4 regions of the Brevibacillus sp. MER 51 genome follow, and region 3 is predicted to be linked to each of the others. Evidence: riboswitches for the same ligand, from Rfam matches in the RefSeq annotation. Region 3 holds a riboswitch; each other region holds the start of a gene.
The links. Region 3 has a riboswitch for cobalamin ahead of nrdI (class Ib ribonucleoside-diphosphate reductase assembly flavoprotein NrdI). Riboswitches for the same ligand answer to the same signal wherever they lie in the genome.
Positions count from the first base shown of each region.

Region 1: linked by a shared signal. The riboswitch ahead of M3630_RS18135 (energy-coupling factor ABC transporter permease) and the one ahead of nrdI (class Ib ribonucleoside-diphosphate reductase assembly flavoprotein NrdI) in region 3 are both predicted to bind cobalamin.
Region 2: linked by a shared signal. The riboswitch ahead of M3630_RS04490 (ABC transporter substrate-binding protein) and the one ahead of nrdI (class Ib ribonucleoside-diphosphate reductase assembly flavoprotein NrdI) in region 3 are both predicted to bind cobalamin.
Region 4: linked by a shared signal. The riboswitch ahead of M3630_RS13980 (ABC transporter substrate-binding protein) and the one ahead of nrdI (class Ib ribonucleoside-diphosphate reductase assembly flavoprotein NrdI) in region 3 are both predicted to bind cobalamin.

Region 1 is NZ_JAMAUS010000008.1:129,623-131,823, reverse strand. It holds gene M3630_RS18135 (energy-coupling factor ABC transporter permease) at 1-760, opposite strand, end outside; cobalamin riboswitch at 904-1,097, opposite strand; gene M3630_RS18130 (quinone-dependent dihydroorotate dehydrogenase) at 1,232-2,201, opposite strand, start outside.
Region 2 is NZ_JAMAUS010000002.1:68,707-70,907, forward strand. It holds gene M3630_RS04485 (FecCD family ABC transporter permease) at 1-119, opposite strand, end outside; gene M3630_RS04490 (ABC transporter substrate-binding protein) at 144-1,163, opposite strand; cobalamin riboswitch at 1,333-1,532, opposite strand; gene M3630_RS04495 (M24 family metallopeptidase) at 1,549-2,201, opposite strand, start outside.
Region 3 is NZ_JAMAUS010000001.1:546,562-548,762, forward strand. It holds gene nrdE (class 1b ribonucleoside-diphosphate reductase subunit alpha) at 1-947, opposite strand, end outside; gene nrdI (class Ib ribonucleoside-diphosphate reductase assembly flavoprotein NrdI) at 934-1,293, opposite strand; cobalamin riboswitch at 1,455-1,654, opposite strand; gene M3630_RS02020 (alpha/beta hydrolase) at 1,825-2,201, shown strand, end outside.
Region 4 is NZ_JAMAUS010000005.1:367,512-369,712, forward strand. It holds gene M3630_RS13975 (FecCD family ABC transporter permease) at 1-320, opposite strand, end outside; gene M3630_RS13980 (ABC transporter substrate-binding protein) at 322-1,317, opposite strand; cobalamin riboswitch at 1,474-1,622, opposite strand; gene M3630_RS13985 (MBL fold metallo-hydrolase) at 1,771-2,201, opposite strand, start outside.

The DNA.
Region 1 (2,201 bases), on a different contig from region 3:
GCGATTCCTCCCGTTTGAGCAAACGAAGCTGTGTAAGCTCTTTTGCGTTGTAAGATAACAACCAGTTCCAAACAAGAACGGTCAACAGACCTTCACTAATAGCGAGCGGTACTTGCGTGAATGCAAAAATTCCTGCGAATTTGGCAAACGAGGCCAACACTCCGCCAGATTCAGCTGGAAATGCGAGTGCCAGTTGAAGCGAAGTCACTACATAGGTAGCGAGATCAGCCAAAGCCGCCGCCGCAAAAACCGCCAGTCGCTGGCTTCCTGCCACTTTCATGATCAACTGATAGATTCCGTATGCCACCATTGGTCCTACTACTGCCATGGATACAGCATTTGCCCCCAGCGTAGTCAAACCTCCATGAGCCAATAGCAGGGCTTGAAACAAGAGCACCATGCTCCCTAGCACAGACATCGCAAAAGGCCCAAACATAATGGCACCGAGGCCCGTTCCAGTCGGGTGAGAGCTGCTGCCTGTAACCGAAGGGATTTTCAGTGCAGATAAAACAAAGGCAAACGCTCCTGCAACGCCAATAAGGAGCTTCATTTCGGGATGTTCTTTTACAATTTTGTTAATCGAGCGAATCCCAAGAATAAAAAACGGCAAGAAGACAGCCCACCAAAATAAGGCCCAGGATAAAGGCAAATACCCTTCCATGATGTGCATCGCGTGCCCTGTCTCAGGTTCATTGAGCAAAAAATACAGGACGAAGCCCGCGATCATCAGACAAGTAGATACGAGACGAGATCGATTCATGTTCATTCCTCCTTCACTCACTTTCGTTCTTTCCTCCAAACAAAAAAATCCCATCCATCAATGGACGAGATGTGCACACAAAACAACAGACTGACTAGACAGCCTCATTGCCTCGTATTCACCGCTCCTTTCCGCGAAGGTTCTGTGGGTGTGGCTACTAGGTAGGTCTCCTGGCTTCCAGATCCATGCGCTCCTTGTCCTTCCCCATACGAAAATGAGTGGTTTCCTTCTCAAAGAGAGCTCCCTGGTTACAGTGGCGGGACCGCTCGGGACTTTCACCCGATTCCCTGTTACCCTTTATGCGTCACATAAAGGCACCTAACGCCGACTATATGCAATTGACTGACAATTCATGTTTGTCCCACATCATTATACCGGATCCCTACATAAATCGGAAGAATATAAGCAAAAACGCATAAGCAGAAGACCCGCTATAAACGGAGCCATCGACCTATGCGTACTTTGTTCTATCTATTCTTTTGCGTCTACGCCAATTACTTCGCTAATATGTTTAAAACCATCGCGTTGCATGAGCTTGAGCAGTTTTTTGTTGATTTGCTTGGCGATACCTGGGCCCTGATAAATCATCCCTGTATACACCTGAACGAGACTAGCTCCTGCCCGGATTTTCGCGTAGGCGTCTTCCCCGTTATAAATACCGCCGACACCAATAATTGGTACCTTATCTCCTACTTCTTGATAAATCTCCTTCACCCAAGCCGTGGAACGCTCTGTAAGAGGTCTTCCGCTCAAGCCGCCCGCTTCTTCGGCAAATCGATGTCCGGAAACCGCCTCGCGTGACAGTGTCGTATTGGTAGCAATAATTCCGGAAATGCCTTCTTCTACAGCAGCGTGAACTACATCGCGCATGTGCTCATCTGACATGTCTGGCGCTACTTTCAGCAAAATCGGCTTTTTCTTGATGGAACGCGCTTCCATTTCGGTTGCCTTTTCCCTTACTGCACGCACCAAATGACGCAAGCTCTCTGTTTCCTGCAAGTCACGCAGATTCGGGGTATTCGGAGAGCTGATGTTAATGACGAAATAGTGACCGTATGCATAGAGCATGTCCATACATTTGCTATAGTCGACGGCCGCTTCTTCATTCGGCGTTACTTTGTTTTTCCCAATGTTAATCCCAATCGGAACATCTGAGTATGCGTAATCAACCAAATGCTGGGAAGCCAAATACGCACCGTGATTGTTGAAGCCCATTCGGTTAATGACAGCTTGATGTTCCGGCAATCGGAACAATCGGGGCTTCGGATTGCCTGGCTGCCCCTGCGGCGTCAATGTCCCGATTTCCACAAATCCAAAACCAAGGGCACCCAACGCATGGTAAACTTCTGCATTTTTATCAAAACCGGCTGCAAGTCCGACTGGATTCGGAAACGTCATTCCCCACAGCTTATTCTCCAACCGCTGGTCTTTTACCTGATAG
Region 2 (2,201 bases), on a different contig from region 3:
CATACCGTAGTCGGCTTAATCTCTACTGATCCCAGGGTAACTGCGAACGTAATCGAGAGGAAAAGTCCGACCAGTAAAGTAAGGATGATATAAGGTAACTTGATCTGTTGCAGTGCTATTCCCTCCCTTAAAAGGGGCGTACTCTATTTGAATTTATCCGGGTAGAGTCCTTCCGCCAAAATTTTCAGTGCAATCGATGCTCGAACACCTTCAGAAGCTGCGGACAAAGGCAATACCATTAGTCGTTGATTTTTAATCGCAGGGATATCCGCCAATTCTTTTTTACTCAAAAGGAAATTGCGTTTTTGCTCGACGGTTCTGTCCCCGTAATCTACGATAATAATCACGTCTGGATTGCGACTTACTACTTGTTCCCAACTTACCTCTGCCCAACCCTTTTGAATATCGTCAAAAATGTTCTTACCACCTGCATTCTTGATTAAGGATGTCATGTAGTTGTTGGCTGCTGTGAATGGTTTATCTTCCCCGTTGTCGTACACGAACACTTTTAGTGGCTCGTCAATCTTGCCAATTTTACTCATTGTTTGATCCATTTCACTCTTCATTTTATGGATCAAATCATTGGCTTTGTCCTCCACACGGAAAATGCGTCCAATGTTCGTAATGTCCGCAAACACATCGTCGATAGTCGGGCCAGGCATGCTAGATGACGATTGCAGATACGATTTGATGCCGACCTTTTCCAAATCTTGCATCGATCCTACACCCTTTTCGCCGAATCCACTTTTCCATCCGGCGTAGACAAAGTCTGGGTTCGCTGCCAGCAGCACTTCTTTCGTAGGATACTTGTCAGACAGTACCGGAATCTTGTCGTAATCTGCTTTTAACTCAGGAAGGATTTCATCATCCAGGTAAGCAGTTCCGACCATTTTATCAGCAAGGCCCAATGCCAGCATGATTTCGGTGACGTGCTGGTTCAAAGTCACTGCACGCTCAGGTGCTGTTGGATAAGTCATTTCGATACCATTATTGGTTAGTGTTACAGGCTTGCCTTCTGCTGCTGGAGCAGCTGTTTGTTCTGTTTTGGCTGGAGCCTGTGTTGTCGTAGTGGAGCCGCATGCCGAAACCAAAAGCATGGCAGCTGTCATAATACCGAAAGCTAGTCCTTTTATTACTGTATGCGTTTTGTTTGCCTTCATCATCTGTAATCCTCTTTTCTGTTTGGAAATGATGGCTTGAACCAAATCCTCCACAAAAAAGCACCCCCCATTTCAATCGGGAGGTGCATGACAAACGTAGATATAACTATAAGCAGGCATAAAGGCGCCCTTTTATAGACTGCTTCCACATCTGCCCCATCCTCGTGGGTCGATTGTATAGGATCGCATGGCAGGTCTCCTGGCTTACGGATCAACACACCCAGCTACCTTCCCATTTTTTGTCTTCCAAAAAACAGTGGCTATTTGCTAGGCACTCCTCGTTACAGTGGCGGGACCGCGCCGGTTTCTCACCGGACTTCCCTTTTAAGCTGACGGCATATGCCATCCAGCACCATTCGATACGTATTCAATTTTTATGATTTCTTCATTAGTTGATGGAAGTCAGTTTTTTCGGGAACTGCGTGAGTATTTCAACGCCCGTTTCCGTAACCAATACATCGTCTTCAATCCGCACGCCGCCTACACCTGGCAAATAGATGCCCGGCTCGATCGTAAAAACCATCCCTGGTCGAAGCACTTCTTGGTTCTGGCTGTGAACAGACGGATATTCATGTACGTCCATCCCAAGTCCGTGCCCAAGACGGTGCATGAAGTATTCACCGTAGCCTTTTGCAGTGATGACATCGCGAGCGGTTTTATCCAAATGCGCAAAGGTCACACCGGGACGAATCTCAGCAATTGCCGCTTCGTTGGCCGCCAATACCGTCTCGTAAATCTCTTGCAGCTGGGCACTGATCTCGCCTACAGCAAAGGTACGAGTAATATCGGATACATATCCGTTTGCAGCTACTCCGATATCAAACAAAAGCAAGTCGCCTTCTTGCACCTGGCGGGTTCCTGGCTTTCCGTGTGGAAGTGCCGACTTCTCCCCTGCCAATACCATGGACGTAAAGGATGGGCCTTCTGCGCCCAAGCGCTTCATCTGGAATTCCAGCTCAGCTACGATTTCTGTCTCGGTCATGCCTTTCTGAACTTTTTTCAGGGTCTCCCGCAAGGAATCCTCGACCAACTGAACAGCGT
Region 3 (2,201 bases):
TACATGTCATCGAGGTCCATATCATCCAGATGCACGCCGTATTCTTTGTACACGGAGTACGGAGCAAACACAGTCAGTGGCTTGTTTTCCTCAGCCAGCTTGTAGAAAACATTTGGTACGATCAGACCGATGGACAACGTTTTGATGCGCGCTTTTTCATCTGCATTGATCTTTTTGCAATCGAGAAACTCGTTGATATCCCAGCCGAAAATGTTGTAGTACGCTGCACCTGAGCCTTTGCGTTGCCCCATTTGATCCGCGTAGGAAAATGCATCTTCCAGCAGCTTGAGGACTGGCATGACACCTTTTGCCGCGCCCTCGACGCCTTTGATCGGCTCTCCTCGTCCGCGGAGCTTGGACAGGTTCACGGCTACACCGCCGCCAATTTTGGATAACTGCATACAAGTGCCCAAAATAAAGTTGATAGAGTTCAGTGAATCATCCATTTCGAGCAAGAAGCAGGAGACCATTTCTCCGCGGCGGCTTTTGCCTGCGTTCAGGAAAGTTGGTGTCGCTGGTTGCAAACGCTGGTCCATCATGGATACTGTTAAACGCTTGGCGAGCTCAAAGTCACCTTGTCCAAGGGACAGTGCCACAACGGCCACCCGGTCTGGATACTGCTCCAAGTACATCGATTTATCGTTCGTTTTCAAGGCGTAATCTTTATAAAATTTGGAGATAGCCATATACGAAGCAAATTGAAAATCAGCGTCATAGGCCAAACGGAAAACTTCATCAACCTGCTCAACCGTGTATGTTTCATAGACGTTCTCATAGAAGTCATTCTCGATCAAATAGTCCATGCGTTCTTTGACACTGTTAAAAGTCATCGTGTTGGACTGCACTTCTTCCATGAAGACCGCAACCGCTTCCCGATCCTTTTCCAGTTGATAAAATCCGTCGTTGCCACGCTGCATCAGTTCGTTGTTCAGTTCAATATGCCGCAATTGCTGCCACCCCACTCGTAAATTGTTCCACGTCACGGCCGGTACCGGACAGTTCAAATTTAGAAATCACCGGAACGCCGTATTGGCTCGCGATCGTATCCGCGCTTTTGGCAAAGCTGGTTCCCCAGTTGCGGTTGCCGCTGGCAGATACTCCGCGCAGATGGACATGATTTCGCTTCAGGAACGTCGCCACCTTCTCCGGCACTTGTCCGAATCCCGTCGTGTATGTGACCAAAATGAATGGCTCGTCCAGCACCATATCTTGATTAATTTCCACATGTGGCAAATTAATTTTGTTGACGAATCTTCGGACGTTTCCTGTTTTTGAATCATAAGCGATTAGCATGTCCCTCATCCTATCCTACTATTTTTACTCTGTATGTATGTTATTTAGCCAAAGTAAAAGCGCATCCGACGTTTACATGCCGAATGCGCGTGATGACTTCCATCTAGCAATTCGCCAATGCGAATTGAGCGCTCGAACACTTCCCTATCTCCCGTAGGGTAAACAGTGCAAGCGGTTAGGCAGGTCTCCTGGCTTTTGGATCATCGCTCCATTTACACCTTCCCGATCCTTCAGGATCAGTGGCATTCTATCGCAAATGGAACTCTCTCATTACAGTGGCGGGACCGCGTCGGATTCTCACCGACTTCCCTATTAAGTCTACCAAATCTGGCTGGTAAACACCTTACCGCATCAATATGTAGTTGGTAAAACTTACTTTACCTCAATATATCGTAGGAGTCAAGCTCAGTATGGGCTCTTTTCGAAAACTAACTATTCTCCTTTTTCGGCTATTGCCAATCTCTGGTTCTCGTTCATATAATATATTTTGTGCGTGCTGGTTAGCCTTGTGGAGATTGGAGAGTAGCCTTCATGAAAAGCACCGACTATCAACCTGTCGTCATTCCTCGTTCATACAGTAAAAACATGACCTATCAAGAGCGAGACTATCACATTTTCGTAAGTATACCTGCTGATCCCGCTCCGGAATCAGGTTTTCCCGTCATATATTTGCTAGATGGCAACTCTGTTTTTGCCACCATGACCGAAGCGATACGGATACAATCACGTGGCCCTGAACGAACTGGCGTATATCCTGCTATCGTCGTCGGGATTGGCTATCCGACGGACGGTCCGTACCATCCTGCCCGTTTCTTTGATTACACATACGAAGTTCCAGCCTCAGAGCTTCCTGGCAACCCAAGTGGTACAGAGTGGCCTCAGATGGGGGGAGCGGAGCAGTTCCTCAC
Region 4 (2,201 bases), on a different contig from region 3:
CCTGATGCCACGCCCATCGTAAACGGATCGGCGAGCGGATTGCGCAAAACTCCCTGAAAGCCCGCTCCCGCAAGCGACAAGCAAGCCCCAATCAAGACAGCCAATACAACGCGTGGAAAACGAACCTTCATGACAATTTGCTCAGATGACTCTGGCCACGCTTCGGCAATCCAGTCAGAGAAGCCCGGGATCTGCTGGAGCAGGATGAGCCATACTTGTGAGATCGGGAGTTGTGCCGCCCCCATCGAGATGCTGATGACTATTGATGCCAGAAGGACAAGACAACTGACTCCTCCCCATATGAACAATCGTTTCTTCATTTTATTTCACCAAGTCAGGGTAAATCGCCTTGGCTACTTCGATCAAGCCTTGTGTAATGCGCGGACCAGGACGGGACAAAATATTTTGGTCCATGCCAAAGATTTGTTTTTCACGAATCGCCTTCATTTTATCCCAACCATTGCGATTCGCGATCATATCCTCCAGCTTGACGCCGGTCTTTTCATCGGTAATTCCGCTCGCATACAAAATGACGTCTGGGTCGTTTTGCAAAATCTTTTCTTCACTGATCGGATTCCAGCCTTGGGTGTCAGAAGCAATATTTGTCGCTCCAGCCAGTGTGATGAGTTCGTCCATGAACTCGCCTTTTCCGACTGTCCAGCCTGGGGAGAATTCCAGGTATACCTTTTTCTTCTGTTCCTGTTTTACATTTTTCACTGCATCTTGAACGTACGCGATGTCTTTCTTCATTTGCGCGACGACTTTTTCGGCTTGTTCCTGTGTATTCGTGATAACTCCCATTGTTAAAACATTGTTAAGGATGTCATCCATCTTTGTCGGATGGGTAATGTAGACGGGCATTCCGAGAGATTTTAGCTTGTCAGCCACTGGCTTCTCCATCGAAATCCCACCGACGACCATATCCGGCGTTTGAGCGAGAATGGCTTCTTCATTCGGTTTGACGACGCCGCCAATTTTCGGCTTTGCCTTCGCCGCTTCTGGATAATCGTCATAGTCTGAGACAGCTACGATCCGATCTTCCAAGCCTAATGCGAACAATATCTCTGTCTCGGCAGGTGATGTTGAGACGATTCGCTCAGGAGCTTTTGCAAAAGTTACTTCTTTTCCAGTCGCATCCGTGACTGTCAATGGATACGTTGTTTGTTTTGCAGGCTGCTCGGCCGCGCTCTCTTGCGGTGTTGTCTGCGGTGCACCTGTTTGTCCACCTGGTGCTGGCTGGCTATTATCATTACCCGCACAACCCGCGAGGCTCACCGCTACCAGTAGTGGGATCATGAATCGCAATGAACGTTTCATATGTAGAACTTCCTTTCTTCATGTCTGATTGACTGTACCTTCCAATAAAAAAAGCGACCCTTGCTTCCATTCGGAAATCAAAGGGTCGGCACCTCAGGGCAAACAGACAGGATGGTCTGCTTCCTGAAATAGGCCGATCCTTTCCGCGAAGGCAACAGGCACGAAAACAAACAGGCAGGTCTCCTGGCTTACGGCTGAGGAACGAGCCGATTTACAGTGGCGGGACCGCGTCGGATTTTCACCGACTTCCCTTTTCACCCGATCTTTTTAAGAAAAGACGAGGCACCTATTTGCTGTTACGTTTGAAATTGTCACAGTCCATGATTCATCCTACATCATAGCATTCCTTGGATGAAAAAAGAATGACAAACACGTAAGCCAATACTTTCTTGCCTGCTAAAAATGAAAAACGCCTGAACAAAAGGTTCAGGCAAATGTAAAGCTTTTCGCAGGCTACTCTCGTTTGTGCAAATAAACCAGAATGCCCATGGAGCATACTTGCAAATCGAGCTTGAGTACTTCGAAAACGTCGTGGTCACCACTGATGCCTTGTGACTGTAGATGATCCGAGATTCGTTCAAACAGCGTACGAGACAATTCTTCATAGGTTTGTCCAGCAGCAATCGCTGACTCTCCTTCCTCAACAAACACAGGGAGCCACTCACGTATTTGGCGGTACACATCATCTACCTGCTCAGACATCCCATAATGACCAAAGTAAATGCGATTTAGCTTGCGTGCTTCAAAACGGCTTAGAGACGCTAGCATGGCATCGGGGTCAAACTGATTCGGGGAAGTAGATGGCAGCACGAGGTGTATGCCATCCTTTTGAAGCTGTGGATAAAGTACACCTGCCGTATCCCCTGTGAACATGCCGCGGCTTA